DNA from 3 places in the Streptomyces sp. NPDC046887 genome. Region 2 is predicted to be linked to each of the others. Evidence: predicted binding sites of a transcription regulator. Region 2 holds the regulator's gene; each other region holds the start of a gene.
What was found. Region 2 encodes HrcA, which represses chaperone genes, less so after heat shock. Its sites were predicted from a motif close to TTNGCACTCNGNNNNNCNGAGTGCNAA; they were not measured.
Positions count from the first base shown of each region.

Region 1 (7,587 bases), on a different contig from region 2:
TCATGGCCGCCGTCTACGGGGGCGAACTGGTCGGCATCGAGGGGAACTACGACGACGTCAACCGCTTCTGCTCGGAGCTCATCGGCGACCCGCTCGGCGAGGGCTGGGGCTTCGTCAACGTCAACCTCCGCCCGTACTACGCCGAGGGCTCCAAGACCCTGGCGTACGAGATCTGCGAGCAGCTCGGCTGGAAACTGCCGGACCAGATCGTGGTCCCGATCGCCTCCGGCTCCCAGCTCACCAAGATCGACAAGGGGCTGCAGGAGCTGATCAAGCTCGGCCTGGTCGAGGACAGGCCGTACAAGATCTTCGGCGCCCAGGCCGAGGGCTGCTCCCCGGTCTCCACCGCCTTCAAGGCCGGCCACGACGTGGTCCGCCCGCAGAAGCCGAAGACCATCGCCAAGTCGCTCGCCATCGGCAACCCGGCCGACGGGCCGTACGTTCTGGACATCGCCCGCCGCACCGGCGGCGCCGTGGAGGACGTGAACGACGAGCAGGTGGTCGAGGCCATCAAGCTCCTCGCCCGCACCGAGGGCATCTTCGCCGAGACGGCCGGCGGCGTCACCGTCGGTGTGACGAAGAAGCTCATCGAGGCCGGTGTCCTGGACCCCTCCCTCACCACCGTGGTGCTCAACACCGGCGACGGGCTGAAGACCCTGGACGCGGTCGCCCCCACTACCGGGCCCACCGCCACCATCCGCCCGAGCCTGGACGCCTTCCGCGCGGCCGGCCTGGCCACCGAAGACCACTGACCGAGCCTTCGCTGCACGCCTGTTCATGACCTGTTCGTGAGAGGAACCGCCCCCATGAGCGTCAACGTCCGCATCCCCACCATCCTGCGCACCTACACCGGCGGCCAGGCCGAGGTCACCGCCGAGGGCGCCACCCTCTCCGAGGTCATCGAGTCCCTGGAGAAGGCCCACCCGGGCATCGCCGCCCGCGTCCTGGACGACCAGGGCAAGCTGCGCCGCTTCGTCAACGTGTACGTCAACGACGACGACGTCCGCTTCGAGAACGGCCTCGCCACGGCGACCCCGGAAGGCGCCGGCGTCTCGATCATCCCCGCCGTCGCCGGCGGCTGACGCCACCTTCGGCGGCCGTCGGCCATCGGTTATCGGCCACCGGAATGGTCCGTACCATTTCCGCCCCCTCCGTGCCTTTTGACGGAGGGGGCAATCTCGCATGGTTGAGCGCGGTAGAGTCGGGGTACCCCGCGCCGCCGCACGGGAGCGCCGCCCTCAGGGCCGGCTCCGCGGCGACAAGATGCGGGCAATGTGCGGCCGCGAGATGCCCTTGATGTGAAGGTTTGTCCGGCCCGAGTTGCCCCGGATTCGGTGTGTTGAGCCCGCCGTTTCCGATGACGCGCGCCGGGAATTCTCGTCCGATTGACCTGTTGCAGACGGCAGTTGGGCAGATACATTCAGCGGCGGTCGACGCGTTCCGGCGCACGCCCTCGGCCCCCGCGCCGCCCGGCGGGGGGCACCTGTCAGGGGGCGAGGTCTGACCCGGGTCCGCGAAGTGCGGTCCTGTGCAAGGGCCAGTAATAGGGGAGTTAGGCATGGCTCAGGGCACCGTCAAGTGGTTCAACGCGGAGAAGGGCTACGGCTTCATCGCGGTCGACGGTGGTGCGGATGTATTCGTCCACTACAGCGCGATCCAGATGGACGGTTACCGCACCCTTGAAGAAGGTCAGCGGGTCGAGTTCGAGATCTCGCAGGGCCAGAAGGGTCCGCAGGCGGACATGGTCAAGCTCGCCGCCGGCTGAGCCGCGCGTCCGACCTTGGACTGAAGGCGCTTGGACTCAAGCGCGCCGAGGGGTTCGTATCCGAGGAGGGATACGGGCCCCTCGTCGTGTTCCGGCCCCGGCCCCGGCCGCTTCCGGCCCTTCCTCGTGTTTCCCGCCATGGTGGCCCCCCCGCGCGGGGAGCGGGACCCTGAGTCGCTTGCACTCACAGGGGTCGAGTGCTAATCATTGGCGTTAGCACTCTACGAGTGAGAGTGACAACCAAGGACCGGGTCGGTGAGGCCCGCTGGCCCGTGGGGCAAGGAACCACAGGGTCGCGAGCCGTCCGTCGCGGGCGCCAGCCAGGTCCGGCTTTGCTTCCACCCCGTCCGGGAGGACCACTTCACATGGCCAAGATCATCGCGTTCGACGAGGAGGCACGGCGCGGCCTTGAGCGCGGGATGAACCAGCTCGCCGACGCCGTCAAGGTGACCCTCGGCCCCAAGGGTCGCAACGTCGTCCTGGAGAAGAAGTGGGGCGCGCCCACGATCACCAACGATGGTGTGTCCATCGCCAAGGAGATCGAGCTGGAGGACCCCTACGAGAAGATCGGCGCCGAGCTGGTCAAGGAGGTCGCCAAGAAGACGGACGACGTCGCCGGTGACGGTACGACCACCGCGACCGTCCTCGCCCAGGCGCTCGTCCGCGAGGGTCTGCGCAACGTCGCCGCCGGCGCCAACCCGATGGCTCTGAAGCGCGGCATCGAGAAGGCCGTCGAGGCCGTCTCCGGTGCGCTGCTGGAGCAGGCGAAGGATGTCGAGACCAAGGAGCAGATCGCTTCCACGGCCTCCATCTCCGCCGCCGACACCCAGATCGGCGAGCTGATCGCCGAGGCCATGGACAAGGTCGGCAAGGAAGGCGTCATCACCGTCGAGGAGTCCCAGACCTTCGGTCTGGAGCTGGAGCTCACCGAGGGTATGCGCTTCGACAAGGGCTACATCTCGGCGTACTTCGCCACCGACATGGAGCGTATGGAGGCGTCCCTGGACGACCCGTACATCCTGATCGTCAACTCCAAGGTCGGCAACGTGAAGGACCTCCTTCCGCTGCTGGAGAAGGTCATGCAGTCGGGCAAGCCGCTGCTGATCATCGCCGAGGACGTCGAGGGTGAGGCCCTGTCGACCCTGGTGGTCAACAAGATCCGCGGCACCTTCAAGTCCGTCGCCGTCAAGGCCCCGGGCTTCGGCGACCGCCGCAAGGCCATGCTGAACGACATCGCCATCCTCACCGGTGGCACGGTCATCTCCGAGGAGGTCGGCCTCAAGCTGGAGAACGCCGGCCTGGACCTGCTGGGCCGCGCCCGCAAGGTCGTCATCACCAAGGACGAGACCACGATCGTGGACGGCGCCGGCGACAGCGACCAGGTCGCGGGCCGCGTCAACCAGATCCGTGCCGAGATCGAGAACTCCGACTCGGACTACGACCGCGAGAAGCTCCAGGAGCGTCTGGCGAAGCTGGCCGGCGGCGTGGCCGTCATCAAGGCCGGTGCCGCCACCGAGGTCGAGCTCAAGGAGCGCAAGCACCGCATCGAGGACGCGGTGCGCAACGCCAAGGCCGCCGTCGAGGAGGGCATCGTCGCCGGTGGTGGCGTGGCCCTGCTCCAGGCGTCCAGCGTCTTTGACAAGCTGGAGCTGGACGGCGACGAGGCGACCGGCGCCAACGCCGTGAAGCTCGCCCTGGAGGCCCCGCTCAAGCAGATCGCCGTCAACGGCGGCCTTGAGGGCGGCGTCATCGTGGAGAAGGTCCGCAACCTCCCCGTCGGCCACGGCCTCAACGCCGCGACCGGTGAGTACGTGGACATGATCGCCGAGGGCATCCTCGACCCGGCCAAGGTGACCCGTTCCGCTCTGCAGAACGCGGCCTCCATCGCGGCCCTGTTCCTCACCACCGAGGCCGTCATCGCCGACAAGCCGGAGAAGGCCCCCGCGGGCGCCCCGGGCGGCATGCCGGGCGGTGACATGGACTTCTGATCGGCCTCCTCGGGCGCCCTTCCCTCCGAAGGGCCCCGGCCGATCACCGTCCGTCCCCGAGGGCGGCACCCCTGACTCCCGTAACCGGGAGCGGGGTGCCGCCCTCGGGCGTTCCCGGCACCGCCGGCCCCCAACCCCCGTCCGGGAGTACCGGGCCAATCGTGTGAACCCGGCCCGGGGCGCCCGGGCGGCGGCGTGCCGTATGGCGCCCCCCGGCGGCTTCCCTCTATAGCTGGGGCGGTCCCGCGCGGCCCAGCACGAGCTGGTGTCCACCCACCGCCGACCGTCCGACCGGAGGGGAAGACCTTGGACGCACCACGATCCACCGTGATGTCCCGTACGGCGAACGTGCGCCGTATCGACGCGCTGTTCCAGACCATGGAGACCGACTTCCTGCTGCGCGAGCAGTTCATCACCGGTCCCTCCCAGGTCCTGGCCGAGTACCTGGACGGCCCCTCCGTCTCGCGCGAGCAGGCGGCCCTCACCGACCGGCTCATCTACGCGGTCTTCGCCAACCAGGGGCTGCTCCAGTGGTTCCAGGAGTATGTGCACCGGAACACGGACCCGGTGCCCAGCGGGACGCGGTTCCTCTCCGACTTCTGCGAGGCGACCGTCAGCCATGGCGGCCGGGACGTGGTGGCGGTCCTGCTGGAAGGGTGCCTGGCCCAGACCGCGATCAGCGGGCTGGGCGACGAGCTGCTGGACTACTTCGCCAACCTCCACATCGCCCAGACGCAGCTCAGCGGCGACGGCGCGGCGGCGGCCGGGGATCCCGAGGAGCTCGGCATGAAGGCCAAGGCCGACTCCACCCCGTTCGTCACCAACATCACCTGGTCCACGTACACCCACCTCCAGGCGGTCGACGAGCGGGCGTTCAGCGCGGACTTCGTGCCCCCGTACGCCGCGGTGACCCTCAACGGCCTGGCCCGCTACGCGGTGGAGCTCCGGGCGTACGACGCCTTCCGGATCGGCTGAGCCGCGTGGGCGCGCCGTGGAACGCCGGCTCGGCGGTCGCCCGCGCGAGGGCGGCCGCCGCCGCCGGCCGTACGGAGCAGGAGGCCCGCCGCCTCTCCGGCGCCGAAGGCCCCGCTCCCCGGCGCGAATTGGCCCTCCTGCTGGCCGTCTCGGGCCGCTGGGACGAGGTACCGCCGCTGCTCAGTGAGCAGGTACGCACGGGTGCCGATGACCTGGCCTGGGTGGCGGACGTGATCAACACGGCCCTGGAGCGCGGGGACTTCCGGTTCGCCGAGGGGTGGGCCTCGCTGCTGGCCCGGCTGCGCTGGGGCGCCTCCTCCGATCCGGCCGACCGCGCCGCCCTTCCGCTGAGCGTTCCCAAGCTGCGGCACGACATCGACCAGCTGCGCCACCTCCGGCACCTCGGCGTGCTGGGCGCGGAGTACGGCCCGGTCGCCGACGCCTACCAGGCCGTGTACGAACGCCTGCTGGCCGAGGGCCCCGAGACCCGCGAGCCCCTGGACTCCGAGGCCAACCGGCACCTCGCGGCCACCTACAACCGCCTGCTGCACGTCCGCGACACCCCGCGCGTCGCGCGTGCCCTGTCCGGCCGCTGGGACCCCGTGGCCGTGGAGGAGCGGTACCTGGCCGACGAGCCCGGCGTGGTGTACGTGGACGACTTCCTCACCGAGGAGGCGCTGGACGGGCTGTACCGGTTCTGCCTGGAGTCCACGGTGTGGTTCGGCAACCGCTACAGCCACGGTCGGCTTGGCGCGCTGATGCAGGACGGGTTCGTCTGCCCCCTGCTCCTGCAGATCGCCGAGGAACTGCGGGACGCCCTGCCCCGGCTGATCGGCGACCGGCACCCCCTGCGCCAGATGTGGGGCTTCAAGTGCGGCCCCGAGGTCCCCGCCGACGTCACCACCCACGCCGACTTCGCCGCCGTGAACGTCAACTTCTGGGTCACCCCGGACAGCGCCAACACCGACGAGCAGTCGGGCGGCCTGGTGGTGCACAACGTCGACGCCCCCCTGTCCTGGGGCTTCGACACCTACAACGGCCGCCAGGACCTCATCCGGCCTTTCCTCCAACGACACCAGGCCCGCAGCGTGACCATCCCCTACCGGCAGAACCGCGCGGTGATCTTCAACTCGGACCTCTTCCACGCCTCGGACGCCATCCGCTTCCGCCCCGGCTACGAGAACCTGCGCATCAACGTCACCATGCTCTACGGCGACCGCGCGAAGGACCCGCACCACCCGCGGCTGTCCGGCCCCGAGGCGGCGGCCGCCGTCCCGGCCTGGCGGTCGGCGGCCTTCAAGCGTGTGAGGGCGAGGAGATGACCTTCCACCGGGCCGGGGTCCTTCCCGGGTTCAGCCCGCGAACTCCTTCAGCTTCTCCGTGTCGAGAGTGATGCCGACGGGGTCGGGGAGGGCGACGGTGTCCCCGTAGGCGTAGGTGGTGCGCTGGCGGTATTCGCCGTTGTGCGGCTCGCTGTGGACGAGGAGCGCGCCTCCGTCTCGGTCGACCAGAAGGTAGACGGGGATGCCGGCCGCCGCGTAACCGGCTGCCTTCTCCTTCCTGTCCCGGCGGTCGGTGTCGGAGTCGTAGGACGTCACCTCGACGGCCATCAGGACCCCCGAAGGGTCCGACCATTCACCACGGCCTGCGAAATAGCCGCGCTGTGCGAGGCTTCCGTCCGGGCGCGCACGACCCGCCCGGTAGCTCTCCACCACCAAGCCCTGGTCGCCGTAGAGACCGAATCCCGGCTTGTGCTGCATGCACTGTTCCTGCAGCCACATGATGATCTCTCCGTGATCGCCGTCAGGCACGGGCTTGACCTTCAACTTTCCCTTGACGAGTTCGAGAGTGACGGTTTCGGGGGCCTGGCGGGCGAGCTGCTCGAACTCCTCGGTGGTCAGCTGCGGGCGCTTGGCGGTGCCTGGGGTCATGGTGTCGCCTCCTCCCCTACAGCGTGCCTTGCTTTCGACGTACGTGGTCATGTGACGCTCCCTTCGTGTGTACGGGCGGCTGCCGCGCTTCTGACCTCGGCGATACGGGCACGCACTTGCTCCGGGGAGAGCGGCCGTGGGGGCGGCGGCGGGGCGGGCTCGCCCCGGCACGGCCCGCACACCCCGTCGGCCAGCGCCTCCGGCCGTCCCGACACCTGGCACCTGGCACACTCCAGCATCCGTAGCACCGGCCGCTCCGCCTCGATCGGCTCCGGCGGCATCTTGCCGGTCAGCCGGGTGCGGGCCAGGGCCACCGGGCGGTGCACCTGCCGCGGCAGTCCGGCCGTCAGGGCGTTCAGCACGACCCGCTCGTCCGCGCCGCGCGCGAACCACTCGCTCACCAGCGGCTCCAGCGCCACGCACTCGCCGTCCGACAGCGACATCATCGGGTTCTGCCGGCCGAGTGCGGCCAGCAGGACGAAGGCCCGCGAACGGGTCTGCCGTCGGCGCGGCGGGGGCTCGTCCTCGGTGATCTCCCCGCGCAGGTACGCGGCCCACCAGGCGCCGTCCCTCGGCGTGCGCGACCACCAGGTCCGGGTGATCCACCGCGCGCCGTCCGGGCGCATGATGCACTCCCGCCCGCGCCGCAGATGACCGGCCGCCACCAGCCGGTTGAGCGCGGTCCGCACGGCGCACTGCCCATAGTCCGGCAGCACGGCCGCGAGGGTCTTCACCGCGATGTCGGAGCCGTCCGTCAACCGTTCGATATAGCCCGCGATACTCGCCTCACGACGCGGCAGATGCGCGAAGTCGCTGGTCGTCGGCGGCTCCTGGCCGGGAACGGTCCGCTTGCCGTATCCGGGGTTGGCCAGGGGGTGGGTGGGGGCACTAAAATCAGCATCAGCCATGGATCGAATCCTTTGTCTTC
Region 1 covers NZ_JBEYXH010000001.1:73,091-80,677, forward strand. The annotation lists gene thrC (threonine synthase) at 1-752, shown strand, start outside; gene ABZ945_RS00325 (ubiquitin-like small modifier protein 1) at 807-1,082, shown strand; gene ABZ945_RS00330 (cold-shock protein) at 1,559-1,765, shown strand; gene groL (chaperonin GroEL) at 2,131-3,753, shown strand; gene ABZ945_RS00340 (hypothetical protein) at 4,060-4,728, shown strand; gene ABZ945_RS00345 (hypothetical protein) at 4,734-6,050, shown strand; gene ABZ945_RS00350 (Uma2 family endonuclease) at 6,081-6,659, opposite strand; gene ABZ945_RS00355 (hypothetical protein) at 6,707-7,567, opposite strand.
Region 1: a site for HrcA is predicted at 1,979-2,005, ahead of groL (chaperonin GroEL). Genes of this name have one in related genera too.

Region 2 (7,587 bases):
AGCGAGGGCTCCAGGTCCTTGTAGGAGCGGACCTTGGAGAGGATGTGCTGCCAGGCGGCGCCGGTGTTCTCCGGCCAGCCCAGCGCCCGGCACACCCCGGTCTTCCAGTCCTGGCCGCGCGGCACGGTCGGCCAGGCCGGGATGCCCACCGAGGCGGGCTTCACCGCCTCCCAGACGTCGATGTAGGGGTGGCCCACGATCAGGGTGTGGGCGTCCGACACCTCGGCGGCGATCCGGGACTCCTTGGAGCCGGGGACGAGATGGTCCACCAGCACCCCCAGCCGGGCGTCCGGCCCGGGCCCGAACTCGGCGACGATGGCCGGCAGGTCGTCCACGCCCTCCAGGTACTCCACCACCACGCCCTCGATCCGCAGGTCGTCGCCCCAGACGCGCTCGACCAGTTCGGCGTCGTGCCGCCCCTCCACGTAGATCCGCCCGGCCCGCGCCACCCGGGCCCGCGCACCCGGCACGGCGAGCGAACCGGAGGCCGTACGGGAGGGCCGCACCGGACCCGCCGACGGCCGCACCAGGGTCACCGGGCGGCCCTCAAGGAGGAAGCCGCGCGGCTCCAGCGGGAACACCCGGCGCTTGCCGAAGCGGTCCTCCAGGGTCACCGTGCCCGCCTCGCAGCCGATCACCGCCCCGCAGAACCCGGTGGCCACCTCCTCCACCACCAGATCGGGCTCGGCCGCCACCTCGGGCACCGGCGCCGAACGCTTCCACGGGGGCGTGAGATCAGAGTCGTAAGCGCGCATGCGCCAGACGCTACGACATGGTCACGCCGTCATTGGTCTTCGGCGGCGCCGAAGCGGCGGGCCAGGGCGTCCCGTTGGGCCCGGACGAACGCCGCGTCCACCACCGCGCCGTGCCCCGGCACGTACAGCGCCTCCTCGCCGCCCAGCGCCAGCAGCCGGTCCAGCGCGGCCGGCCAGCGCCCCGGCACCGCGTCCGGGCCGGCCTGCGGCTCGCCGGACTCCTCGACCAGGTCCCCGCAGAACACCACCTCGCGGGAGCCGGCCGGCGCGCCCGGTGGCGGGGGCACCAGCAGCACCAGGTCATGGGCGGTGTGCCCGGGGCCCACATTGGCCAGCAGCACCTGCCGCCCGCCCAGGTCGAGCGTCCACTCGCCGGAGACGAGGTGCCGGGGTGCGGCCGGCACGTCCACCGCCTCGGCCGCCTCCTCCTCGGGTACGCCATGCCGGACCGCGTCCCGACGCAGCGCGTCCCGCTCCCGGCTGCTCGCCAGCAGCGCGTCCAGGCCGACCGCCCCGAACACCTCCGCCCCGGCGAACGCGGACGCGCCGAGGACATGGTCGAAATGGGGGTGGCTCAGTGCGAGATGCGTCACGCGCCGCCCGCCGAGCAGCATCTCCGCCTCGGCCCGCAGCCGCGCGCCCTCCCGCAGGGTGGCGCCCGCGTCGAACAGCAGGGCGGCGTCCGTACCGGCCACCAGCCCCGCGGTGGCGTCCCAGCCGGGCAGCCGGCACCGGCCGGTGCCCGCGCCGAGCCGCTCCCAGCCCACCGCCGCCCAGTCGATGCCCGATCCGTCGCATGTGGGGGTGTCCATACCCGAGACGCTAACGGCCGGAGACGCCGGCGGCCGACCGGCGCCCGACCGACGGCCGGACCGGCGCCCGTGCCGTGACCGGCGCCCGTGCGCCGTCGGCGCCGCGACGGCGGTACCGGGCCGTGAGGGTCCCGTGCGCCACCCGCCCCCGGCCCCATCGCCGCGACGGCGGCACGCCGTGCGATCCGGCACGGTAGCCTGGTCGGCCGCCCTTGCCGGTGGCGCACCCCCGCCCCGTACACTGGCCGGGACATCACTGGCACTCGGGCATGGCGAGTGCCAAGCAGGGAACAGAGCCACAGGCCCGCCGCCGTGCGGGGAGGCCCCCGCGAGCGACGCGCGGGGCGAGGACCCATCAGCTGGAGGTGTGCGCGGATGCTCAGCGAACGCAGACTCGAAGTGCTGCGCGCCATCGTCCAGGACTACGTCGGCACCGAGGAGCCCGTCGGCTCCAAGGCGCTCACCGAGCGGCACGCGCTCGGCGTCTCCCCGGCGACCGTGCGCAACGACATGGCCGTGCTGGAGGAGGAGGGCTATATCGCCCAGCCGCACACCAGCGCCGGCCGCATCCCCACCGACAAGGGCTACCGGCTCTTCGTCGACAAGCTCGCCGGGGTCAAGCCGCTGTCCTCGCCGGAGCGCCGCGCCATCCAGAACTTCATGGCCGGCGCGGTGGATTTGGACGACGTGGTCGGGCGTACCGTCCGGCTGCTCGCCCAGCTGACCCGGCAGGTCGCGGTGGTGCAGTACCCCTCGCTGACCCGCTCGACGGTGCGGCATGTGGAGCTGCTGTCGCTGGCCCCGGCCCGGTTGATGCTGGTGCTGATCACCGACACCGGCCGGGTCGAGCAGCGGATGGTCGACTGCCCGGCGCCGTTCGGCGAGGCCTCCCTCGCCGATCTGCGGGCCCGGCTCAACAGCCGCGTCGTGGGCCGCCGGTTCGCCGACGTCCCGCAGCTGGTGCAGGACCTGCCGGAGTCCTTCGAGACGGAGGACCGCGGCACGGTCTCCACGGTGCTCGCCACCCTGCTGGAGACCCTGGTGGAGGAGACCGAGGAGCGGCTGATGATCGGCGGCACCGCCAATCTCACCCGCTTCGGCCATGACTTCCCCGTGATGATCCGGCCGGTGCTGGAGGCGCTGGAGGAGCAGGTCGTGCTCCTCAAGCTGCTCGGCGAGGCCAAGGACTCGGCCATGACCGTGCGCATCGGGCATGAGAACGCCCACGAGGGGCTGAACTCCACGTCCGTCGTCGCGGTCGGCTACGGTTCGGGCGACGAGGCAGTCGCCAAACTCGGCGTGGTCGGACCGACCCGCATGGACTACCCCGGAACGATGGGAGCGGTACGCGCAGTGGCACGTTACGTCGGACAGATCCTGGCGGAGTCGTAAGTGGCCACGGACTACTACGCCGTACTCGGCGTGCGCCGCGACGCCTCCCAGGACGAGATCAAGAAGGCGTTCCGGAGGCTCGCCCGCGAGCTGCACCCGGACGTCAATCCCGATCCGAAGACGCAGGAGCGCTTCAAGGAGATCAACGCCGCCTACGAGGTGCTGTCGGACCCGCAGAAGAAGCAGGTCTACGACCTCGGCGGCGACCCGCTCTCCAGCGCCGGCGGCGGTGGCGCGGGCGGCTTCGGGGCCGGTGGCTTCGGCAACTTCAGCGACATCATGGACGCCTTCTTCGGTACGGCGTCCCAGCGCGGCCCGCGTTCGCGCACCCGGCGCGGCCAGGACGCCATGATCCGGCTGGAGATCGAGCTCGACGAGGCGGCCTTCGGCACGACGAAGGACCTCCAGGTCGACACCGCCGTGGTGTGCACCACCTGCTCCGGCGAGGGCGCCGCCCCCGGCACCTCGGCGCAGACCTGTGACATGTGCCGCGGTCGCGGTGAGGTCTCCCAGGTCACCCGGTCCTTCCTGGGCCAGGTCATGACCTCCCGCCCCTGCCCGCAGTGCCAGGGCTTCGGCACCGTGGTGCCCACCCCCTGCCCGGAGTGCGCGGGCGACGGCCGGGTCCGCTCCCGCCGCACGCTCACGGTGAAGATCCCCGCCGGTGTGGACAACGGCACCCGCATCCAGCTGGCCGGCGAGGGCGAGGTCGGCCCCGGCGGCGGCCCGGCCGGCGACCTGTACGTGGAGATCCACGAGCTTCCGCACCCCATGTTCCAGCGGCGCGGCGACGACCTGCACTGCACGGTCACCATCCCGATGACGGCCGGCGCGCTGGGCACCAAGGTGCCGCTGGAGACGCTGGATGGGGTCGAGGAGATCGACATCCGGCCCGGTACGCAGTCGGGGCAGTCCGTCCCGCTGCACGGCCGGGGCATCACCCACCTGCGCGGCGGCGGTCGGGGCGATCTGATCGTCCATGTCGAGGTGCAGACCCCGACCAAGCTCGACCCCGAGCAGGAGCGGCTGCTGCGGGAGCTGTCCAAGCTGCGCGGCGAGGAGCGGCCCACCGGCCAGTTCCAGCCCGGCCAGCAGGGCCTGTTCTCCCGGCTGAAGGACGCCTTCAACGGCCGCTGAGGGGACGCCGCGGTACGAGGTGAGGGGCGGCGGGTCCGGGAACGGGCGGCCGCCCCTCACCACGTACCTCGTCACCTGAACCGGGCCTTCGGGCCGGTCGGCGGGCGTGGCACGATGCACACATGTCCACCGCACTGACCGATCTCTTCCTCCACCCGATCGTGCAGGCCCCCATGGCCGGCGGCGCCTCCCGTCCCGAGCTGGCCGCCGCCGTGAGCGAGGCGGGCGGCCTCGGCTTCCTGGCCGCCGGCTACAAGACCGCCGACGGCATGTACCAGGAGATCAGCCGGCTGCGCACGCTCACCGCGCGGCCCTTCGGCGTCAACCTGTTCATGCCGCAGCCGGGCCACGCCGACCCCGCCGCCGTCGAGGTGTACCGCAACCAGATCGCCGGGGAGTCCGCCTTCTACGAGACGGCGCTCGGCGACCCGGACTCCGGCCGTGACGACGGCTATGACGCCAAGCTCGCCGTCCTGCTGGACGAACCGGTCCCGGTGGTGTCCTTCACCTTCGGCTGCCCCTCCGCCGAGACCCTGGCCGCGCTCGCCGCCGCCGGCACCCGCACCCTCGTCACCGTCACCTCCGTCGAGGAGGCCCAGGCCGCCCGGCGGGCCGGCGCCGACGCGCTGTGCGCCCAGGGCGTGGAGGCCGGCGGCCACCAGGGCACTCACCGGGACGACCCGGAGAACGACGGCGCCGGCACCGGACTGCTCACCCTGGTCTCCCTGATCGCCGAGGCCGTGCCGCTGCCGATCATCGCCGCCGGCGGGCTGATGCGGGGCGGGCAGATCGCCGCCGTCCTCGCCGCGGGCGCCCAGGCCGCGCAGCTCGGCACCGCCTTCCTGGTCTGCCCCGAGTCCGGCGCCAACCCGCTGCACAAGCGGGCCATGACCGACCCGCTGTTCACCCGCACCGAGCTGACCCGGGCGTTCTCCGGGCGGCCCGCGCGCGGCCTGGTCAACCGGTTCATGTGCGAGCACGGCCCCTACGCGCCCGCCGCCTACCCCGAGGTGCACCACCTCACCAGCACCCTGCGCAAGGCCGCCGCCGCGGCCGGCGACCCGCAGGGCATGGCGCTGTGGGCCGGGCAGGGCCACCGGCTGGCCCGCGAACTGCCCGCCGCCCAGCTGGTGGACGTGCTGGCCGGCGAGCTGCGCGAGGCCGCCGGGACCCTCGCCCCGCAGGGGGCCGCCTCATGACCGCGCCCGTGTTCGTCGTCCCCGAGGACGTCTTCCGCCACCAGATCCCCGGCGGGCGGTACGTCCTGGACGGGCCCGAGGGGCGGCACGCCGTCTCGGTGAAGCGGCTGCGCCCCGGCGAGGACGTAGTGCTCACCGACGGGGCGGGCCACTGGTCGGAGGGCGTGGTCGAGGGCAGCGAGGGCAAGGACCGGCTGCTCGTCATGGACCTGGAGTCCGTCTCCGAGGAGCCGGCCGAGCAGCCCCGGATCACCGTGGTGCAGGCGCTGCCCAAGGGCGACCGGGGCGAGCTGGCGGTGGAGACCATGACCGAGACCGGCGTGGACGCGATCGTGCCGTGGACCGCCTCCCGCTGCATCACCCAGTGGAAGGGCGAGCGGGGCGCCAAGGCGCTCGCCAAGTGGCGCTCCACCGCCCGGGAGGCGGGCAAGCAGTCCCGCCGTACCCGCTTCCCGGAGGTCGCCGAGGCCGCCTCCACCGGGCAGGTCGCCCGTCTCCTCGCCACCGCCGACTTCGCCGCCGTCCTCCATGAGACCGGCGACACCTCGCTGGCCACCGCCGAGCTGCCCGCCGCCGGCGAGATCGTCCTCGTGGTCGGCCCCGAGGGCGGGGTGGCTCCCGAGGAACTGGCCGCCTTCGCCGAGGCGGGCGCCGAGCCGTACGTCCTGGGCCGCAGCGTGCTGCGCACCTCCACGGCGGGCACGGCGGCCGTCGCCCTGCTGATGGGCCGCACCGGCCGCTGGGGCTGAGGGCGGGGCCCCGCTGTCGCGCTGAGGCGGCGGACCGGCACCGGCCGGAGCCTCGGCCCCGTCCGGCGCGGCCGGGGGCTTGGGCGCCTGGTGGGCGACGGGGACGCGCTGGGCGCGGCCGCCCGTTGCCGCGCCGACCGCAGCCCGCGCGTCGCCTCCTCGGGCGACTGAGGACGGGCTGTCAGTGGCAGGCGGCATGATCGGCCCCATGACGGAGAACGTGCGGCCGCGTCCCACCCAGGTGCCGGGGTACGACGGCGCCATACCGGGCCATGAGCGCAGTACGCCAAGCCGGCCCGGCGGCATACCCGGCTATGACGGCGGCCCCCTCACCCACCACCCCGAGTACCTGGACGAGCCGCTGTTCTGGCTGGGGCACCTGGGCTCCTGTGCCGCGCATGACCCGCAGGCGCAGGAGCTGCTGTTCGGCGCGGACTACGAAGCGGCCGAGGCGTTCCACGGGCGGCTGTGGGAGCGCGCGGACTGGCCGGTGTTCACCGTCCCGCTGGCGGCCGGCCACCGCCTGCACATCGTCTACCGCACCCTCGAAGGGGACGGCGGTATCGACTACCTGCTCCACCACCCGTCCTGGCCCGAGGCGGAGCTGCTCGCCTCCGACGACGGGCACTTCTCCGGCCCCGGACTGTCCTGGCCGGAGCTGGCCGAGGCCGCCGGCAGCGAACTGCCCGGCGGCTGCACCGGCGACCCGGACGCCAGGCTGCTGCTCCTGCTGCCCGCGCTGGGGGACCACGACATCCCCGAGGCGGCGGTCGCCCGGCTGGCCGCCGCACTCCGTGCCCGTACGGGGACACAGGCGCCGCCCGAGGAGGTCGCCACCGCCCTCCTGGCGGGCCAGGGCCGGCCGGGCCCGGCGGTGTGGACGGTGTACGGGGACGGGGAGGGGGTCCGGGTCAACGACGGCGCGTACTCCCGCCGTAACCCCGCCAACCCGTTCGCGCTGCCGCCCGAGCGGCTGGCCCGGGTCTCCGCCGCCCTCACCCCCGGACGGGGCCGGTAACGGGCGTCGGGCGGCGACCGGTGGCGCTTGACGGGGCCGGTAACGGGCGGCGGGGCGCGGACCTCAGCCCGTAGAGTGCCCCCGTACCACCCGAAGATCACCCGTGACACCCACCCGTCACGTCGTGACGCCGTCACGCGTCACGCTCCACTTCGCGAAAGGACCGCGGCATGGCCGGAGAGCCCCAGGGCGACTGCCTGTTCTGCAAGATCGTGGCCGGGGAGGTGCCCGCCACCGTCGTCCGCGAGTCGGAGACCACCCTCGCCTTCCGCGACATCAACCCGCAGGCGCCCACCCATGTCCTCGTCATCCCCAAGGCACACCACACCGACGCCGCCGCGCTCGCGGCCGAGGCGCCGGAGATCGCCGCCGATGTGCTGCGCGAGGCGGGGGAGATCGCCCGGCAGGAGAAGACCGAGGACGACGGCTACCGCATCGTCTTCAACACCGGTGCCGGCGCCGGGCAGACCGTCTTCCACGCGCACGCCCACGTGCTCGGCGGCCGCGGCCTGACCTGGCCCCCCG
Region 2 covers NZ_JBEYXH010000060.1:3,800-11,386, forward strand. The annotation lists gene ABZ945_RS31935 (DUF3097 domain-containing protein) at 1-755, opposite strand, end outside; gene ABZ945_RS31940 (MBL fold metallo-hydrolase) at 785-1,567, opposite strand; gene hrcA (heat-inducible transcriptional repressor HrcA) at 1,943-2,959, shown strand; gene dnaJ (molecular chaperone DnaJ) at 2,960-4,096, shown strand; gene ABZ945_RS31955 (nitronate monooxygenase) at 4,219-5,295, shown strand; gene ABZ945_RS31960 (16S rRNA (uracil(1498)-N(3))-methyltransferase) at 5,292-6,044, shown strand; gene ABZ945_RS31965 (hypothetical protein) at 6,253-7,062, shown strand; gene ABZ945_RS31970 (histidine triad nucleotide-binding protein) at 7,233-7,587, shown strand, end outside.

Region 3 (7,587 bases), on a different contig from region 2:
GACTACGGGCTGGCCGCCGCCGCCTCGGTGCTGCTGGCACTCACCGCCGCACTGCTCTCGTTCGCCGTCACCCGCCTCGCCGGCAACCGTGAGAAGAAGAGCAAGGAGCGCACGGCATGAGCGCCACCACCCCTGTTCGGCCCGGCCCCCGCCGCTCGGGGCCCTGGCTGTCGAAGGCCGCGGTCAACGGCGCCCTGCTGCTCTCCGCCTGCTACATGCTCTTCCCCCTCGTCTGGCTGGTCACCGCCGCCACCAAGGACGCGGGCGGGCTGCTCGGCGGGAACGCCTTCTCCTTCGAGGGGTTCGACCTCGGCGGCAACCTCGCCCGGCTCGCCGAGTACGGCGACGGGGTCTACTTCCGCTGGTACCTCAACAGCCTGCTCTACGCCGGTGGCGGCGCTCTGGTCTGCTCCTTCGTCTGCATCGCGGCCGGCTACGCCTTCGACACCTATGACTTCCGGGGCAAGGAGAAGCTGTTCGGCGTGGTGCTGATGGGCGTGCTCGTGCCCAGCACCGCGCTCGCCCTGCCCATGTACCTGCTCGCCAGCAAGACCGGGGTGGTCAACAGCTACTGGGCGGTGCTCGTCCCCGTCCTGGTCAACCCCTTCGGGGTCTACCTCTCCCGGGTGTTCTGCGCCGGCTACATCCCCGGCGAGGCCCTGGAGGCGGCCCGGATCGACGGCGCCGGGGAACTGCGCACCTTCTGGTCCATCGGGCTGCCCATGGTCATGCCGGGTCTGGTGACCGTCTTCCTCTTCCAGTTCACCGCCATCTGGAACAACTTCTTCCTCCCTCTGGTGATGCTCTCCGACCAGCAGCTCTTCCCACTGAGCCTCGGCCTGTACGCGTGGAACAGCAACGCCCACGCCGAGCCCGGCTTCTACCCCCTCGTCGTCACCGGCTCCCTGCTCGCCGTGGTCCCCCTCGTCGTCGCCTTCGTCTCGCTGCAACGCCACTGGAAGGCGGGACTGACCGCCGGCAGCGTCAAGTGACCCCGGTGAGGACCCCCAGTGAGACCCTCTGTGAGGAGTTCGACTTCCACCATGCACCCCGCCACTGACAACCGGCCCGAGCGGCAGCCGGAGAAACGGCCGGACCACCGGCCCGAGCGGCAACCGGAGAAACGGCCGGACGACCGGCCCCCGCTGCTGCTGGCGATGGGCCCCGGCGTCCCCGGCCGGCTGCTCACCGAGGCCCACCGGGTCCGGCTGGCCGAGTTGAGCCGGACCGATCCGCGGCTGGTCGCCCATGACCTGGCCGCGCCCACCCCCCGTGTCGCCGCCGCGCTCGCCGAGGCGGAGGTGCTGCTCACCTGCTGGGGCGCCACCCCGCTCACCGAGGCCGTACTGGACCGGGCGCCCCGGCTGCGGGCCGTGGTGCACGCCGCCGGGTCGGTCAAGCACCATGTCACCGAGGCCTGCTGGGAGCGCGGCATCGTTGTCACCTCGGCGGCCGCCGCCAACGCGCTGCCGGTCGCCGAGTACACGCTCGCGGTGATCCTGCTGGCCGGGAAGCGGGTGGGCCGCGCCGCCCGCCGCTACGCGGAGCTGCGCGAGGGCCACGACTGGCTGGCCGAGCTGGCCGACAGCGGCAACTACCGCCGTACCGTCGGAATCGTCGGGGCCTCCCGGATCGGGCGGCGGGTGATCGAGCTGCTGCGCCCCTTCGACTTCCAGGTGCTGCTGTACGACCCGTATCTGACGGACACGGAGGCGCTGGCGCTCGGCGCCGTACGCACCGGTCTGGACGAGCTGTGCGCCCGCTCCGACGTGGTCTCGGTGCACGCGCCGCAGCTCCCCGCCACGTACCGCATGATCGGGGCCCGGCAGCTGGCGCTGATGCCGGACGGGGCGACGCTGGTGAACACCTCGCGCGGGTCGCTCGTCGACGAGCGCGCGCTGCTGGGGCACCTCACCCCGGGGCGGCTGAGCGCGGTGCTGGACGTCACCGATCCGGACGTACCGCCGCCCGGCTCGCCGCTCTACACCCTGCCGAACGTGCTGCTCACCCCGCATATCGCCGGTTCGCTCGGCAATGAGCTGCACCGGATGGCGGACGCGGCCCTGGACGAGCTGGAGCGCTACGCGCGCGGGCTGCCGTTCGCCGACCCGGTGCACCCCTCGGAGCTGAGCCGGTCGGCATAAGGACATCCGGAGACGCACCGAGGCCCGGTGCCCCCGCGACGGGGGCACCGGGCCTCGTATGTCTGACCGGCGTGGCCTCACGGCCGCCGGGTGCGTCAGTGGGAGTGGCCGTGGCCGTGGCCCGCGTCCGCCGGCTCCTCTTCCTTCTTCTCCACGACCAGGGTCTCGGTCGTGAGGAGCAGGGAGGCGATGGAGGCGGCGTTCTCCAGGGCGGAGCGCGTCACCTTGACCGGGTCGATGACGCCGGCCTTGACCAGGTCGCCGTACTCGCCGGTGGCGGCGTTGAAGCCCTGGCCCTTGTCGAGCTCGGCCACCTTGGCGGTGATCACGTAGCCCTCAAGTCCGGCGTTCTCGGCGATCCAGCGCAGCGGCTCGACGGCGGCGCGGCGGACGACGGCGACACCGGTGGCCTCGTCGCCCTCCTTGCCGAGGTTGCCCTCCAGCACCTTGACGGCGTGGACCAGCGCGGAGCCACCACCGGAGACGATGCCCTCCTCGACCGCGGCGCGGGTCGCGGAGATGGCGTCCTCCAGACGGTGCTTCTTCTCCTTCAGCTCCACCTCGGTGGCGGCGCCGACCTTGATCACGCACACGCCGCCGGCCAGCTTGGCGAGGCGCTCCTGGAGCTTCTCGCGGTCCCAGTCCGAGTCGGTGGTCTCGATCTCGGCCTTGATCTGGTTCACCCGGCCGGTGACGTCGTCGCTGTTGCCGCCGCCGTCGACGATCACGGTGTCGTCCTTGGTGACGGTGACGCGGCGGGCGGTGCCGAGCACCTCCAGGCCGGCCTGGTCGAGCTTGAGGCCGACCTCCTCGGCGATGACGGTGGCGCCGGTGAGGGCGGCCATGTCGCCGAGCATCGCCTTGCGGCGGTCGCCGAAGCCGGGGGCCTTGACCGCGACCGCGTTGAAGGTGCCGCGGATCTTGTTGACGACCAGGGTCGACAGGGCCTCGCCCTCGACGTCCTCGGCGATGATCAGCAGCGGCTTGGAGCCACCGGCCTGGATGACCTTCTCCAGCAGCGGCAGCAGGTCCTGGATGGCGCCGATCTTGCCCTGGTGGATCAGGATGTACGGGTCGTCGAGGACGGCCTCCATACGCTCCTGGTCGGTCACCATGTACGGGGAGAGGTAGCCCTTGTCGAAGGCCATGCCCTCGGTGAAGTCCAGCTCCAGGCCGAAGGTGTTGGACTCCTCGACGGTGATGACACCGTCCTTGCCGACCTTGTCCATCGCCTCGGCGATGAGCTCGCCGACCTGGCTGTCCTGGGCGGAGAGCGCGGCGACGGCGGCGATGTCGCTCTTGTCGTCGATCGGGCGGGCGGTGGCGAGGAGCTCCTCGGACACGGCCTTGACCGCGGCGTCGATGCCCTTCTTCAGGGCGGCCGGGGAGGCGCCGGCGGCGACGTTGCGCAGGCCCTCGCGGACGAGCGCCTGGGCGAGCACGGTGGCGGTGGTGGTGCCGTCACCCGCGATGTCGTTGGTCTTGGTCGCCACCTCCTTCACCAGCTGGGCGCCGAGGTTCTCGTACGGGTCCTCGACCTCTACCTCGCGGGCGATGGTGACGCCGTCGTTGGTGATGGTCGGGGCGCCGAACTTCTTGTCGATGACGACGTTGCGGCCGCGGGGGCCGATGGTCACCTTGACCGTGTCGGCGAGCTTGTTGACGCCGCGCTCAAGGGCGCGACGGGCGTCCTCGTCGAACTTCAGGATCTTCGCCATGGGAGCGTTCCAAGTCCTCTCGATTGCGATCGTCGGGCGCGCTCGGGCGCGCCGCCATCGCCGGTGAAAAAGAACCGCGCCCCTCGCGCCCGGCGTTGTCGGCGGGGTGCCAGGGGCGCAGCTCGTCAAGCGTTCAAGCTTTCAGCGGTCGTGCTCCGCGGCCGGGCCGCGGTGCTGCCGCTGAGGTGACTTACTTCTCGACGATCGCGAGGACGTCGCGAGCCGAGAGGACGAGGTACTCCTCGCCGCTGTACTTCACCTCGGTGCCGCCGTACTTGCTGTACAGCACGATGTCGCCGGTCTTGACGTCGAGCGGCAGGCGCTCGCCGTTCTCGAAGCGGCCCGGGCCCACGGCCAGGACGACGCCCTCCTGGGGCTTCTCCTTGGCGGTGTCCGGAATGACCAGGCCAGAGGCGGTGGTCTGCTCGGCGTCGAGCGGCTGGACCACGATGCGGTCCTCAAGCGGCTTGATGGCAACCTTGGAGCTGGTGGTCGTCACGATCCGACCTCCCCCTTCGGAGATCTCACGGGGTCAACTGTCTGAGGTGGCGACCAGGTCGATCCGTCGTCGCGGGTGCCGGACCTGCCCGTCGCTGTGTTGGCACTCTCCAGTGGGGAGTGCCAGACCAGAGACTATGACCGTGATTAGCACTCGGTCAAGCGGAGTGCCAGGCGAGCGCCGCCGCGTCGGGATCAGGACCCCTGACTGGGGTCGCTGTCGGCGAGCCAGCCCTTGGCCGCCGCGGCGCCGAGGGCGGCGTGCCAGGCGGTGGCCATCTTGGCGTAGCCGGCGTCATGCGGGTGGAGCTTGTCCATCAGGTCGGCCGGGGTGAGCGCGCCCATGTCGGCGAGCAGGATCCGGCGCCCGGCGGCGGCGCGCTGCTGGACGATCCGGCGGACCTCGGCGTTGTAGACGGCGATCCTGGCCCGCAGTGCGGCGGTCCGCGCGGGGACCAGGGTGGCCACCACCAGGGTCGCGCCGGGGGCGTCGGCGTGCAGCTGGTCGACCAGCGCCGCGAGGTGGGCGGGGGCGGTGGCCGGGTTGCCGCGGTTCATGTCGTTGGTGCCGGCGTGCAGCAGGATCACGTCCGGGTGCCGCACCGGCACCGAGGCGGCGGCGTCCTGGGCGATCCGGCGGATCAGGGCGCCGGGGTGGCCCTCGTTGTCGAGGTCGGCGAAGTCCCCGGAGCGCCGGGAGCCGACGAAGTCCACCGCGAGGTCGGCGCGGAGGCTGCCGAAGAGCACGCCGCGGTAGCCGGAGCGGGTGGAGCTGCCGACACCGAAGGTGATGGAGTCGCCCAGCGGCATGATCTGCAGCGGCCGCCGCCGCTCCAGGCCCGCTCCACTGAGGCTGCCGGTGGCGCCGCCCGCCCGGCCGTCGGCCTGCTCGTGCCGGTCCCGGCCCTGGTGCCCGCCGGGCCGGGCGTCGCCGCGGGCGGCGGAGGCGTCGGTGACCCGGCCCGGCGATACGGCGTGCGCGGGCGGCGCGGCGGGGGCGTCGGCGGTGCCGAGCACGGTGGCGGCCAGCGCGGCGGCGGCGACCCCCGCGGCGGTGAGCGCCAGCGCCCAACGGGCCGGGCGGCGCCGGCGGTCGCTCCGGTACGGGGACGGCGACGAGGACGGGGAAAGGGACGGGGCCCCGGCCGGGCCACTGGTCGGCGAAGTCCCCTGTCCGGGCACGCGTTCTGACACGGAGGTCCCCCCAAGGTGCGCTCCGGCCGGCGGTCGGTGTCCCGGCCGGCTCGACTCTCCGTCAAAAAACGTTAAGCCATCCGACGTCAGGGACTTGACCATCCATATGACGATCAGCTAACGGACATGTTCCAACCTGCCGTCAGCGCCCGTCACCGCCCGCGCGCGGGATCCCGCTCAGACGTAGTCCTCCAGCCGGGCCACGGCGTACCCCTTGGCGGTGATGACGTTCATGACCTGGCGGACCATGTCGGCCATCGAGCCCTCCCAGTCGCCCTTGCCGCGGAAGTGGCTGAGGATGATGTCGCCCGGGTGGAGGTCGCGGTCCCACTCGCGCCACTCCATGTGGTCCGCGAAGGCCTCGGACGCCCAGAGCGGCACCGCCTTGACGCCGCAGGACTGGGCGGCGCGCAGGGTGTCGCTGTCGTAGTTGCCGTAGGGCGGGCGGAACAGCGGCGGCCGCTTGCCGTACTTCTTCTCGATGACGTCCTGCATGCCGCAGATCTCCTGCTTCTGCTCCTCGTAGGAGAGCGCGGGCAGATAGCGGTGGTTGAGCGTGTGGTTGTGCAGGGCGACACCCCGCTGCTGCATCTGCTTGAAGTAGCCGTAGTCCTCCTTGACCAGGTAGTCGCTGAGGAAGGCGCTGTAGGGCAGGTTCAGCTCGGTCATCATCCGCAGCAGCTCGGGGTCCTTCTCCGAGCCGTCGTCGATCGTCAGGAAGACGATCTTCTCCTTGGTGGGGACGGTGGTGAAGACCGGCGGCAGGGACGGGTCGCCGACCTCGAAGCCCTTGCGGAAGGTGATCTCGGGCTTCTTCGCCGGGGGCGCGGGCGCGGGGAGCGGGACCTGCCGCAGCCCCCACCTGCGGGCGGCGACCACGCGGGCGGCCTGGACCTTCCGGGTCTTCTCGGCGTATGCGGCGAGGGCGCCGGCCGCACCGGCGGCCTGCTCGGGGCGGGGCTGCCCGGCGGCCCCGGGGGCGCCCGCGCCTCCGCTTTCGGCCGTCGCGCAGGCGGAGCCGAGGGCGGCGAGGGTCAGCGCGCAGAGCGCGATCCGCGCCCGGACCCCGACCCGTCCGCCAAGCTTTTGACCTTTTTGTCTTACTAGATGCATGGCGCGCATCCTGTCAACGCCCCGCCTCGTGTACGGGCGACGCCGCCGGGAGGGCCCCGGACCATGACCCGGCTGGCCCACAATGGGGCAGGTGACCGACCACTCCGCCGCTGCCGCCCCCGCGCCCCGCACCGCCCTTGACGCCTTCGACGCGCTGCTCACCGACGAGGGGCAGGCCCTCCTCGCCGAGCTGCGCGACTTCGCCCCGTCCGAGGAGCTGGCGGTCGTCTCCCGGCTGCGGCGCGAGCACCCGGCCGAGCTGGTGACGGCGGCGGTCGCGCAGGCCCGGCTGCGGCAGCGGGCGGTGGCCAAGTTCGGCGCGGCGGACGCGTACCGGATGTACTTCACGCCCGGCGGTGTCGAGCAGTCCACCCGCGCCCCGGTGGCCGCCCACCGGGCGGCGCGCTTCGCCGCGCTGGGCGTGGGCAGCGTGGCCGATCTGTGCGGCGGGATCGGCGGGGACGCGATCGCGCTGGCCCGGGCGGGCATCCGGGTGCTGGCGGTGGACCGCGACCCGCTGGCGGTCGCGGCGGCCCGCGCCAACGCCGCCGCCCTGGGCCTCGCCGACCTGGTCGAGGTGCGCCGCGCCGATGTCACGGAGGTGGACACCTCCCCCTACGACGCGGTGTTCGTGGACCCGGCGCGGCGCGGCGGCCGGGGCCGGATCTTCGACCCGGAGGCCTACTCACCGCCGCTGTCCTGGGCGGTCGGCGCGGCCCGTACCGCGCGGCACGCGGCGCTGAAGATCGCGCCCGGCATCCCGCACGAGGCGGTGCCGCCGGAGGCGGAGGCGGAGTGGGTCTCGGACGGCGGGGACGTCAAGGAGGCGGTGCTCTGGTTCGGTACGCGTCCGGGCGCCGTGACCGCGACCCTGCTGCCCGGCCCGCGCACCCTCACCGGGCGCGGGCTGCCCGACCCGG
Region 3 covers NZ_JBEYXH010000001.1:528,650-536,236, reverse strand. The annotation lists gene ABZ945_RS02500 (sugar ABC transporter permease) at 1-120, shown strand, start outside; gene ABZ945_RS02495 (carbohydrate ABC transporter permease) at 117-992, shown strand; gene ABZ945_RS02490 (hydroxyacid dehydrogenase) at 1,158-2,144, shown strand; gene groL (chaperonin GroEL) at 2,240-3,862, opposite strand; gene groES (co-chaperone GroES) at 4,053-4,361, opposite strand; gene ABZ945_RS02475 (SGNH/GDSL hydrolase family protein) at 4,556-5,554, opposite strand; gene ABZ945_RS02470 (polysaccharide deacetylase family protein) at 5,732-6,667, opposite strand; gene ABZ945_RS02465 (methyltransferase domain-containing protein) at 6,750-7,587, shown strand, end outside.
Region 3: a site for HrcA is predicted at 4,508-4,534, ahead of groES (co-chaperone GroES). Genes of this name have one in related genera too.